2 regions of the Bradyrhizobium sp. BR 1432 genome follow, and region 2 is predicted to be linked to the other one. Evidence: riboswitches for the same ligand, from Rfam matches in the RefSeq annotation. Region 2 holds a riboswitch; the other holds the start of a gene.

Region 1 (4,412 bases), on a different contig from region 2:
AGTATCGTTCATTCCGCCTCCCGGACACGGCGGGCTCGGGTTCCTGCTGGAGCGATCAGCTCGCGGCCTTCGCACCATATTGTAGGACCTGCACCTTCTCCAAGGTGATCAGGCCGCTCGACATCATGCCATCCAGGATGGGCAGGAATGCGTTGATGTTGTCCTCGCTGTCGACGATCTCGATCAGCAGCGGCAGGTCTTCCGAAAGTCGCAGGATCTTCGAAGTGTGCAGCCGGCTCGATTTGCCGAAGCCCATCGGACCGCGCAGCACGGTGGCACCGGCGAGGTGCCGCTCGCGCGCGGTCATCACGATCGCTTCATAGAGCGGCTTGCCGTCGAAATGGTCGCTCTCGCCGATGAAGATCCGAAGCAAAACGGCCTGAGCGGGGATTTGCATGGTCAACTCCTTGTCAAGCGGTTGTAGCGGCTCGCCATCATATGCCCGAGCCACGCCGACACCAGCCAGCAGATGACGGACGCTGCGACATAGGCAAGTGCCGTGTACTTCAGGCCGCCGTGGAGCAGTCGGAAGGTCTCCAGGCTGAAGGTCGAGAACGTGGTGTAGCCGCCGCAGAACCCGGTCATGACGAACTGCCGGTGCTCCGGACGCGCCAGCATGCGGCCGTCGGGGCCGGTCAGCGCCGCGTAGAAGCCGATGATCAGCGATCCCGTGGCGTTGATGAACAGCGTGGCGAAGGGAAAGCCCGGTCCGGTGTCGAGCGCGAGACCGACCAGATAACGGGTCAGTCCGCCGACGATGCTGCCGGCGGCAACCCAGGCGTAGAGTATCGCGCTACGCCAGCGCTCGGCGGAGGAGGGGACGGCCATGCGCTTCTATCCTCCAAGCCTGTCCGCGAGGAGGAAGCCGCAACTGACGGCTGCAAGGCACAGCCCGACCGAGAGCACGACATTGCCGAGCGCGGAGAGCGGCTCGCCGCTCCGCGCCAGCGTCAGGGTTTGCAGACTGAACGAGGACACCGTGGTGTAGCAGCCGAGAAAGCCGGTCACCGCGAACAGCCAGGGGGTGGGCGTGGCGAAGGCCGAGCCGGGATGGGTCGCGAGCGCGCCGAAAATGCCGATCAGGAAGGCGCCGGTGACATTGATGGTCATGGTGCCCCACGGAAACGTCTCGCCCAATCGCCGCGCGATCGCGCCGGACACGAAATAGCGCGCACAGCCGCCGAGCACGCTACCCATCATGATCGCAAGCACCCCACTCAGCACGACGAAAGCCTCCCCGTCATCATTCTTGCTCCGCTGCCAGACCGTTGCCGACGGCAAGCAGCCCCATGAGCGAGATCAGGGCAAAGCCGAGTCCCGCCAGGAACGTGCCTGCCGGACCATAGGCATCCCACAACGCGCCGGCGATCACGCTCGCAGCCAGCAGGGCCAGGCCCGTGAGCAGGTTGAAATAGCCGAATGCGGTGCCGCGCAGGCTCGGCGGCGCGGCATCGGCGACGAGGGCCGAGAGCAGGCCTTGCGTCAGCCCCATATGCAGCCCCCACAGCACGACGCCGAGCGCGAGGCCTGCAAGGCTCGGGAGCAGTGCCAGCGCGAGGTCGGCGCCGGCGAGGAAGACCAGGCCGAGCGCGAGCAGGCCGGTGCGGTTGATCCGGTCCGACAGCACGCCGGCGGGATAGGCCGACAGCGCATAAGTGACGTTCATCAGCACCAGCACCGCCGGCACCCACATCGGGTTGAGCCCGATGTTCTGCGCGCGCAGGATCAGGAAGGCCTCGCTGAAGCGCGCCAGCGTGAACACGACACCGACCGCGACGACGCGCCAGTAGACTGCCCCGAGCTGCTGCATCGCGGCAAGATTGAGCGGGTTCGTTGCAGGTTTTCGGTTCGGATCCGGCTCCGGCTCGTGCACGGCGAAGGCGATCAGGCCGAAGGACAGAAAGGCCGGCAGCACTGCCACCCAGAACACGATCGTAAAATTGTCAGCCGTCCACCACATCATGCCGATGGCCGCGAGCGGCCCGACGAAGGCGCCGATGGTGTCGAGCGATTGCCGCAGGCCAAAGCTCGCGCCGCGCAGGCCGATGGGAGCGATGTCGGCGATCAGCGCATCGCGCGGCGCGCCGCGAATGCCCTTGCCGACGCGGTCGATGAAGCGTGCCGCCACCAGCCATCCGACGCTCGGGGCGAGCGGAAACAGCGGCTTGGTGAAGGCGGCCAGCCCGTAGCCGAGCGCGGCGAGCAGCTTGCGGCGGCCGAGCCAGTCCGACAACGCGCCGGAGAAGATCTTCGTGATCGAGGCGGTCGCCTCGGCAATGCCCTCGATGAAGCCGACCGTGAGCGTGGAGGCGCCGAGCGCGGTGACGAGATAGACCGGCAGCAGCGCATGGATCATCTCGGAGGAGATGTCCATCAGCATCGAGACGAAGCCGAGCACCCAGATTCCCCTGGGTAAGGTGGCGCGCGCAGCATTCGGTGTCGTCGTGGTCACGTCTTCACTTTCTCCTGGCCTTGGCTTGCTGGCCCAGTTTCCTGCCTTCGCCACCAGGCAACAAAAAACCCGCCATCGGCGGGTCGGTCCATGCTCCCACCAAAGGCAGAGGCTCAAAGATTGCCCCACCTCAAGCAGGAGTCATCAGCCCAGTACGATCATCGACCGCCGGGCGGTTGTCGGGGACTCCATCCCCATCTGTGCATCCAGCCTAGCATGGAAATTGCGGCGGACAAGTGGGCCGGCCGCGCTGTCCCTAGGCGTCATTCTGCGCGCGTCGCGAGCTCTGGAACGACGGTGCCGGTCTCGCTGTGTGTTCCAGTCGCGCGAAGCGAGGCAACACGGCGGCGAGCACGTCGTTCCTAACTCGAATGTGAAGCGCAAGCGATCTTCGCACTTTGCGGCAAGGCGATTGCATGTCACCATCGCGTCATACGACGGGAGACCGCTGCGATGCGCTTGCTGTTCTCGATCGGGGCTGTGCTGGTGGCCGGCGTGCTTGCCGGAGGGGACGTCGCGGGCATCGCGGCGCCAGGACCTAAATTCGAGCCGCTTGAGAATCAGCCGCAGCGGCTGGCTGCCGACAAGGATGCACAGACGGTCGACGTCGAACTGATCCTCGCGGTCGACGTCTCCTACTCCATGGACATGGACGAGCTCGCGGTCCAGCGCGAAGGCTACGCGCTGGCGATCCAGTCCAAAGAATTCCTCCAGGCGCTGAAGCTCGGTCCGAACGGCCGGATCGCGGTAACCTATTTCGAGTGGGCCGCCTCCAGCGACCAGAAGATCATCATCCCCTGGCGCCTGATCGACGGCCCCGAGACCGCGGATGCGGTTGCCGCCGAGATCATGAAGACGCCGATCCGGCGTGCCTCGCGCACCTCGATCTCCGGCGCGATCACGTTTGCGATGCCGCTGTTCGACGAGGATCCATATCGGGGCTTGCGTCGCGTGATCGACATTTCCGGTGACGGCCCCAACAACAATGGCATCCCGGTCACGGTGGCGCGCGATGCCGCGCTCGAGAAGGGCATCGTCATCAACGGTCTGCCGATCATGGTCAAGGAGCCGTCCTATTCGACCATGGATATCGACAATCTCGACTTCTACTACGAGGACTGCGTCATCGGCGGTCCCGGCTCTTTCGTCATCACGATCAAGGATCGCGACAAGTTCAAGGAAGCGATCCGCACCAAGCTGCTGATGGAGGTCGCTGGCCGCATGCCGGAGCGCCCCGTGATGCGGGTTGCGGACAAGGAGCCGCGCGTCAGTTGCATGATCGGCGAGAAGATCTGGTCGGACCGCTGGGGCCGTTAATAGCGCACGCCGGTTGGGACCTTTCGCCTCATCTCGCCCGACGGTTGAATTTAACCGCTCGTTAACCGGCACATGGCCCTAATCCGGTTGTTTCAGTTCGTTTCCGATCGCAGTTTTGACTTTGCTGTCGGGCGCGCGAACGAGAGCGGGTTCGTCGAACCCGTCCACCGAGCAGACCATGGCCATCGTCACGTCGAGCACCAGCCAGATTTCTCCCGCCAACGAGCGGCTGTATCACCAGAGCGCGCTGCTTGGTGACTGGAAGGGCAATTGGGTGGGCAACAACCAGCCCGTCGGCTTCAAGGTCGTGAACATCCGCGGTGCCCGGGCGCAGGTCGAGTACACCCATAACGGCCACACCGAGCGCGGCTTTGCCGAGGTCAAGGGCACGCTCATCACCTTTGGCGGGGTCACGGTCGGCACCAAGGACGGCAAGAACATGGTGCTGCTGTTCTCCTTCGGGGGCGCTGGCAAGCAGACCGCGAACCTCGAGAAGCAGGACCCGCCGGCTTCCGACAGCCGCCTCATGGGAAGCTGGGGCGGCTATTCCAGCGAGAACGGCAAGAGCGCGAGCTTCAAGGTGCTCTCGGTCAACGGCAAGGAAGCCCAGGTCAGCGTCACCACCGACGGCGTCACCCGCCAG
Region 2 (4,412 bases):
TCGCGGCCATGGATGTGCTCGGCGTCTGGGTCACGTTCGTCGACGAGCTGTCGACGTTCGGTCCGGAGACCGTTTCGATGGTGAGCACGGTTGTACCGGACCAGCCGGCAGTCCGCACGTTCAAGATCGAGCGGCGGACTGCCGATGGCCTGGCTTATGCGATGGCGATCGCCCAGAAATACGGTCTGACGCATCAGCGCGTAAAGGAGCGCATCAAGCCATGAAGGCGTTCCTGCTGTATCCAGCGCGATTTCGACCCGACGCTGCTGCTATCGCGGCGAGATCGATCCTATGCCCGGCAGAAGGAGCCGGGACTGGATCTCAATCAAGCCTTGCCCTGGAATCATGCCGCCCTGAACCAGGATCTCGGACTTGATATCCTCTTGAACACGATGGCCGGTGGTGACGCCTTCCTGTTGGAAGTGGCCTTGGTCGGGCTGCTCAACGGAGTTTGCGAACTCGACGTGATCGAATATCGCCAGGACGTGCTGCGAGACTGCCTGCAGCACGGGCCGACTCTCAGACGGGCATACGACATCGTGGTCGAGGCATTGAAAGCCGAAAGAAAGCACTATTGGTCGCCGATGTCGCGCTACCCTACCGGCACGCTGTCGCATGCCGTCGAAATATTGGACATCTTCGTTCCGGCCTTACGGAAGCTCCGAGCCTTGGCCGACCGGAACATTGGACGGTTCAACTCACGAGGATTCTCCAGATTATTCGAAATGCTCCGGGCTGAACTGAGCGATCCGTATTTTGAGGAGATCGAGGATCATCTGAAGCGGCTGAAATTCAAAGGTGGGGTTCTGGTCAGCGCCCAACTAGGTAAGGGCAATAAGGCAACCAACTACGTCCTGCGCAAGCCGCATAGGAAGGATCTCGGCTGGTTCGCCCGGCTGTGGCCGACCACCGAAGGATACACGTCCTATCTGAATCCGCGAGACGAAGCCGGCGCCCGCGCTCTGTCCGAATTGCGGGATCGGGGTATCAACCTGGTGGCAAATGCGCTCGCCCAGTCAATGGATCACATTTCGAGCTTCTTTCAGATGCTGCGGACTGAGCTTGCTTTCTATGTGGGCTGCTTGAACCTTTACGAACACATTCAAAAGCTCGGCACGCCCACCTGTCTTCCAAGGCCCGTGGAGCTGGACGGCAGCGTATTGTCGTTCTTGGGTCTCTACGACGTTTGTCTTGCGATCAGCATGAACCGAGTGCCCGTCGGCAACGATCTGGTGACCGCCGGCAAAGATCTCATCGTGATCACGGGCGCCAATTCGGGAGGCAAATCGACGTTCCTGCGTAGTCTGGGCCTCGCCCAACTGATGATGCAGGCGGGCGTGTTCGTCCCGGCGGAGACGTTTTCGGCCGAGGTCCGGACCGCGCTGTTCAGCCATTTCAAGCGCGAAGAAGATGCCGCGATGGAGAGTGGAAAGCTCGACGAAGAGCTGAGCCGGATGAGCGAGCTCGTTGAGCATCTTGGTCCGGGCGCGATGATGCTCATGAATGAGTTGTTCGCGGCGACCAATGAACGGGAAGGATCGGAAATCGCGATGCAGATCGCGACCGCCTTGCTGGAGAAGGGAGTGAAGGTCGGCTACGTGACGCATCTGCACCAGTTCGCGCATCGTATGCATCAGAAGAAGCTTCCGAATGCGCTGTTCCTGCGGTCGGAGCGCCAGCCGGACGGCACGCGGACGTTCCGGCTGATCGAAGCCACGCCGCTGCAAACGAGCTATGGGGAAGATCTCTACGCGAACGTATTTGGAGGGGACGAGCAGTCGACGCAATCCCGTCGGCTGTCAGCGGCTCAATAACCTGGGCGAGAAGAGGCGGTGTGCTGAGCTAGGCCGGATCGATCCCGTCTAAATGGGCGGTCTCGTTGATCGCAAGAACACGAATCCGATCGCTGGTTATCTCGATCTCGTTGATGCAACAGGGCTCTTGCGTGAGCCGCCAGTAGGAGGAGAGCGGCAGGTCCGCGACCTGCAAAAGCAGCGCCCGGTTCACGCTATCATGCGAAACCAGAACGACGGTGCCAGAGGGGTGTCGTTCGAGCGCGAGCCGGACTGCGTCCGCTGCGCGCGCAACGACGTCCTGAAGGGAGTCGCCTCCCGGAAATCGCATCAGGTGGGGCGTATTGAACCAGGTCGCGTGAAGCATCGGCTCGGAAGCTGCCATTTCCTCATGGGTCTTCATCCTCCACGCGCCGTAATCGATGTCGTTGAGCGCTTCAATGCTCTCCGCCTCGATCTCGCACGCAGTGGCGATGGCCGCGCCGGTGGCGACGCAGCGCGACAGCGGGCTGGTGTAGACCCGCTCCGGCCGCCATTTGGACGCGATCCGCTGCGCGACAGCGAGCGCTTCGGCTTGGCCTCGCCCGGTCAAAGGCAGGTCCTCTCGTCCGCGAAAGCGGGCAGGACGAATACCTTCGACGTGACCGTGACGGACCAGCAGGATTTTGGTCAAGTTCAACCCCGTAAGTGACGCTCGCATTTTACCTCTTCCATTCGCGAGCGCGAAGGATCGTTCAGCGCCTGGTCGGAGCCTTTCGTGGTATCGTCCTGATCCTGACGGCGGCTTTCCGCGCTTGCTATGGCCTGATTCCCAGTTACAATTGACGAAAATTCAGGGGATGGGGTCCCCCGTAACCGCCGATGAGGCTGATGACTCCTACCGGACGCTTGCCGTCGGTGGGAGCGCTTGCTTCAAATCCTTCCAAGCATCCAGCACGTGAGTTCTCCGGACGGCGCATCGCCGTCGTGTTCTTGGAGGCGCTGATGACGGGTGTTTGGGCTCTGGCGGCATTGTGGTTGGGCTTGGCGCTGATCGCCAGCCTTCTGTCGATCTGGCTCCGGATCTCGACCGCTCTGTCGGAGATCGTGGTCGGAACGATCGCACAACTCATCATCGGTGCCGCCATTGGATCGGCGGTGCTCGGGACCGAAGAGTCCTGGGTCAAATTCCTTTCGGGCGTCGGCGCGATTGTGCTGACCTTCCTAGCAGGTGCGGAACTTGACCCCGTCGTATTCAAGCTGAAGTGGAAAGAGGCGGCAGCCGTGGGGCTTGCCAGCTTCTTTTTCCATTCATCGGATGCACCGCTGCGGCGCACTACTTGCTCGGCTGGGACGTTATGCCGAGTTGGCTTGCAGGTGTCGCCATGTCGACCACCTCGGTGGCGGTGGTTTATGCCGTGATGATCGAATTCGGCTTCAACACCACCGAGTACGGCAAGACAGTTCTGGCCGCCTGCTTTGTCACGGACCTCGGGACGGTGGTTGCGCTCGGCCTGATCTTTTCTCCGTTCACGATAAAGACACTGATCTTTCTCGGTACTGGCGTGGTGGTCTTCGGCGTGCTGCCCTGGCTGACCCCCCGGTTCTTCCGGCTGTATGGGGGACGCCCGTCCGAACTGGAGACGAAATTTCTGCTGCTCTGCCTGTTCGGAATGGGGGCGCTGGCGACGTGGGCGGACAGCGAGGCCGTTCTTCCGGCCTACCTGATCGGGATGGTACTCGCAGGCACTGTTGGAAAGGACCACGCCCTGGTGCGCCGGCTGCGCACTCTTACCTTCGGATTGCTGACGCCGTTCTACTTCATCCGAGCCGGTTCGTTTGTGTCTGTGCCGGCGCTGATTGCTGCACCGGCGGCATTCCTCTTCTTCCTGGTGATCAAGATCGCAACCAAGGTCGTGGGTGTCTACCCCGTCACCAAGTATTTTGGCTCTCCCAACAGAGAGGCGATGTACACGACGCTTTTGATGTCGACCGGGCTGACCTTTGGGACGATCTCGTCACTCTTTGGCCTTTCACATGGCATCATCAACCAGGGCCAATATTCCGCGCTCGTCGCCGCAGTCATCGGCAGCGCCGTGATACCCACAGTCATCGCCAATGCATTCTATCTTCCTCACCATCTGCTGCCCGACACCAGTTCGCAGCACGCTGAGGAGGAGCCCCTAAGACCTCTTCGGCCCGCTGCGCGCCGCGCCGAATGATGGAGGCAGCTATGTTCAGCAGAATTCTGCATGCCAACGACGGTTCCGAGCACGCATTCCACGCCTTGGCGTTTGCCATAACGATGGCCACACAGAACAGCGCCGAACTTCACATGATCTGCGTGGAGGAGATTGACTACATGCCCGAATTTATCGAGGAGGTTCGGGAGGAGACCGGCACGGCGGCGCGCCGCTATCACTCGGTCATTCAGCGGGCGCGAAGCCTGGCCGAACAGAGCCACGTCGAGCTTCACACCCATGTGGTGGCCGGCCATCCGGTGCGGGACATCGTGGACTTCGCAGCCAAGCTGAAAGCCGATCTACTGGTCATTGGCGCCACGGGACACTCGGCGCTCTACGAGCGGCTCATCGGCAGTCGAGCCGATCGCATCGTGCAACTCGCCGCGTGCCCGGTGCT

What was found. Region 2 has a riboswitch for fluoride ahead of ACSKB8_RS06400 (cation:proton antiporter). Riboswitches for the same ligand answer to the same signal wherever they lie in the genome.
Region 1: another riboswitch for fluoride. It lies ahead of ACSKB8_RS44110 (MFS transporter); the one in region 2 lies ahead of ACSKB8_RS06400 (cation:proton antiporter).

The regions. Positions count from the first base shown of each region.
Region 1 covers NZ_JBPUGF010000004.1:664,020-668,431, forward strand. The annotation lists gene clpS (ATP-dependent Clp protease adapter ClpS) at 1-12, opposite strand, end outside; gene ACSKB8_RS44095 (DUF190 domain-containing protein) at 56-397, opposite strand; gene crcB (fluoride efflux transporter CrcB) at 400-828, opposite strand; gene crcB (fluoride efflux transporter CrcB) at 835-1,224, opposite strand; gene ACSKB8_RS44110 (MFS transporter) at 1,244-2,452, opposite strand; fluoride riboswitch at 2,581-2,657, opposite strand; gene ACSKB8_RS44115 (DUF1194 domain-containing protein) at 2,906-3,769, shown strand; gene ACSKB8_RS44120 (hypothetical protein) at 3,948-4,412, shown strand, end outside.
Region 2 covers NZ_JBPUGF010000003.1:1,315,534-1,319,945, reverse strand. The annotation lists gene ACSKB8_RS06415 (MutS-related protein) at 1-224, shown strand, start outside; gene ACSKB8_RS06410 (MutS-related protein) at 333-1,814, shown strand; gene ACSKB8_RS06405 (histidine phosphatase family protein) at 1,843-2,466, opposite strand; fluoride riboswitch at 2,620-2,680, shown strand; partial or broken gene ACSKB8_RS06400 (cation:proton antiporter) at 2,655-3,994, shown strand; gene ACSKB8_RS06395 (universal stress protein) at 4,006-4,412, shown strand, end outside.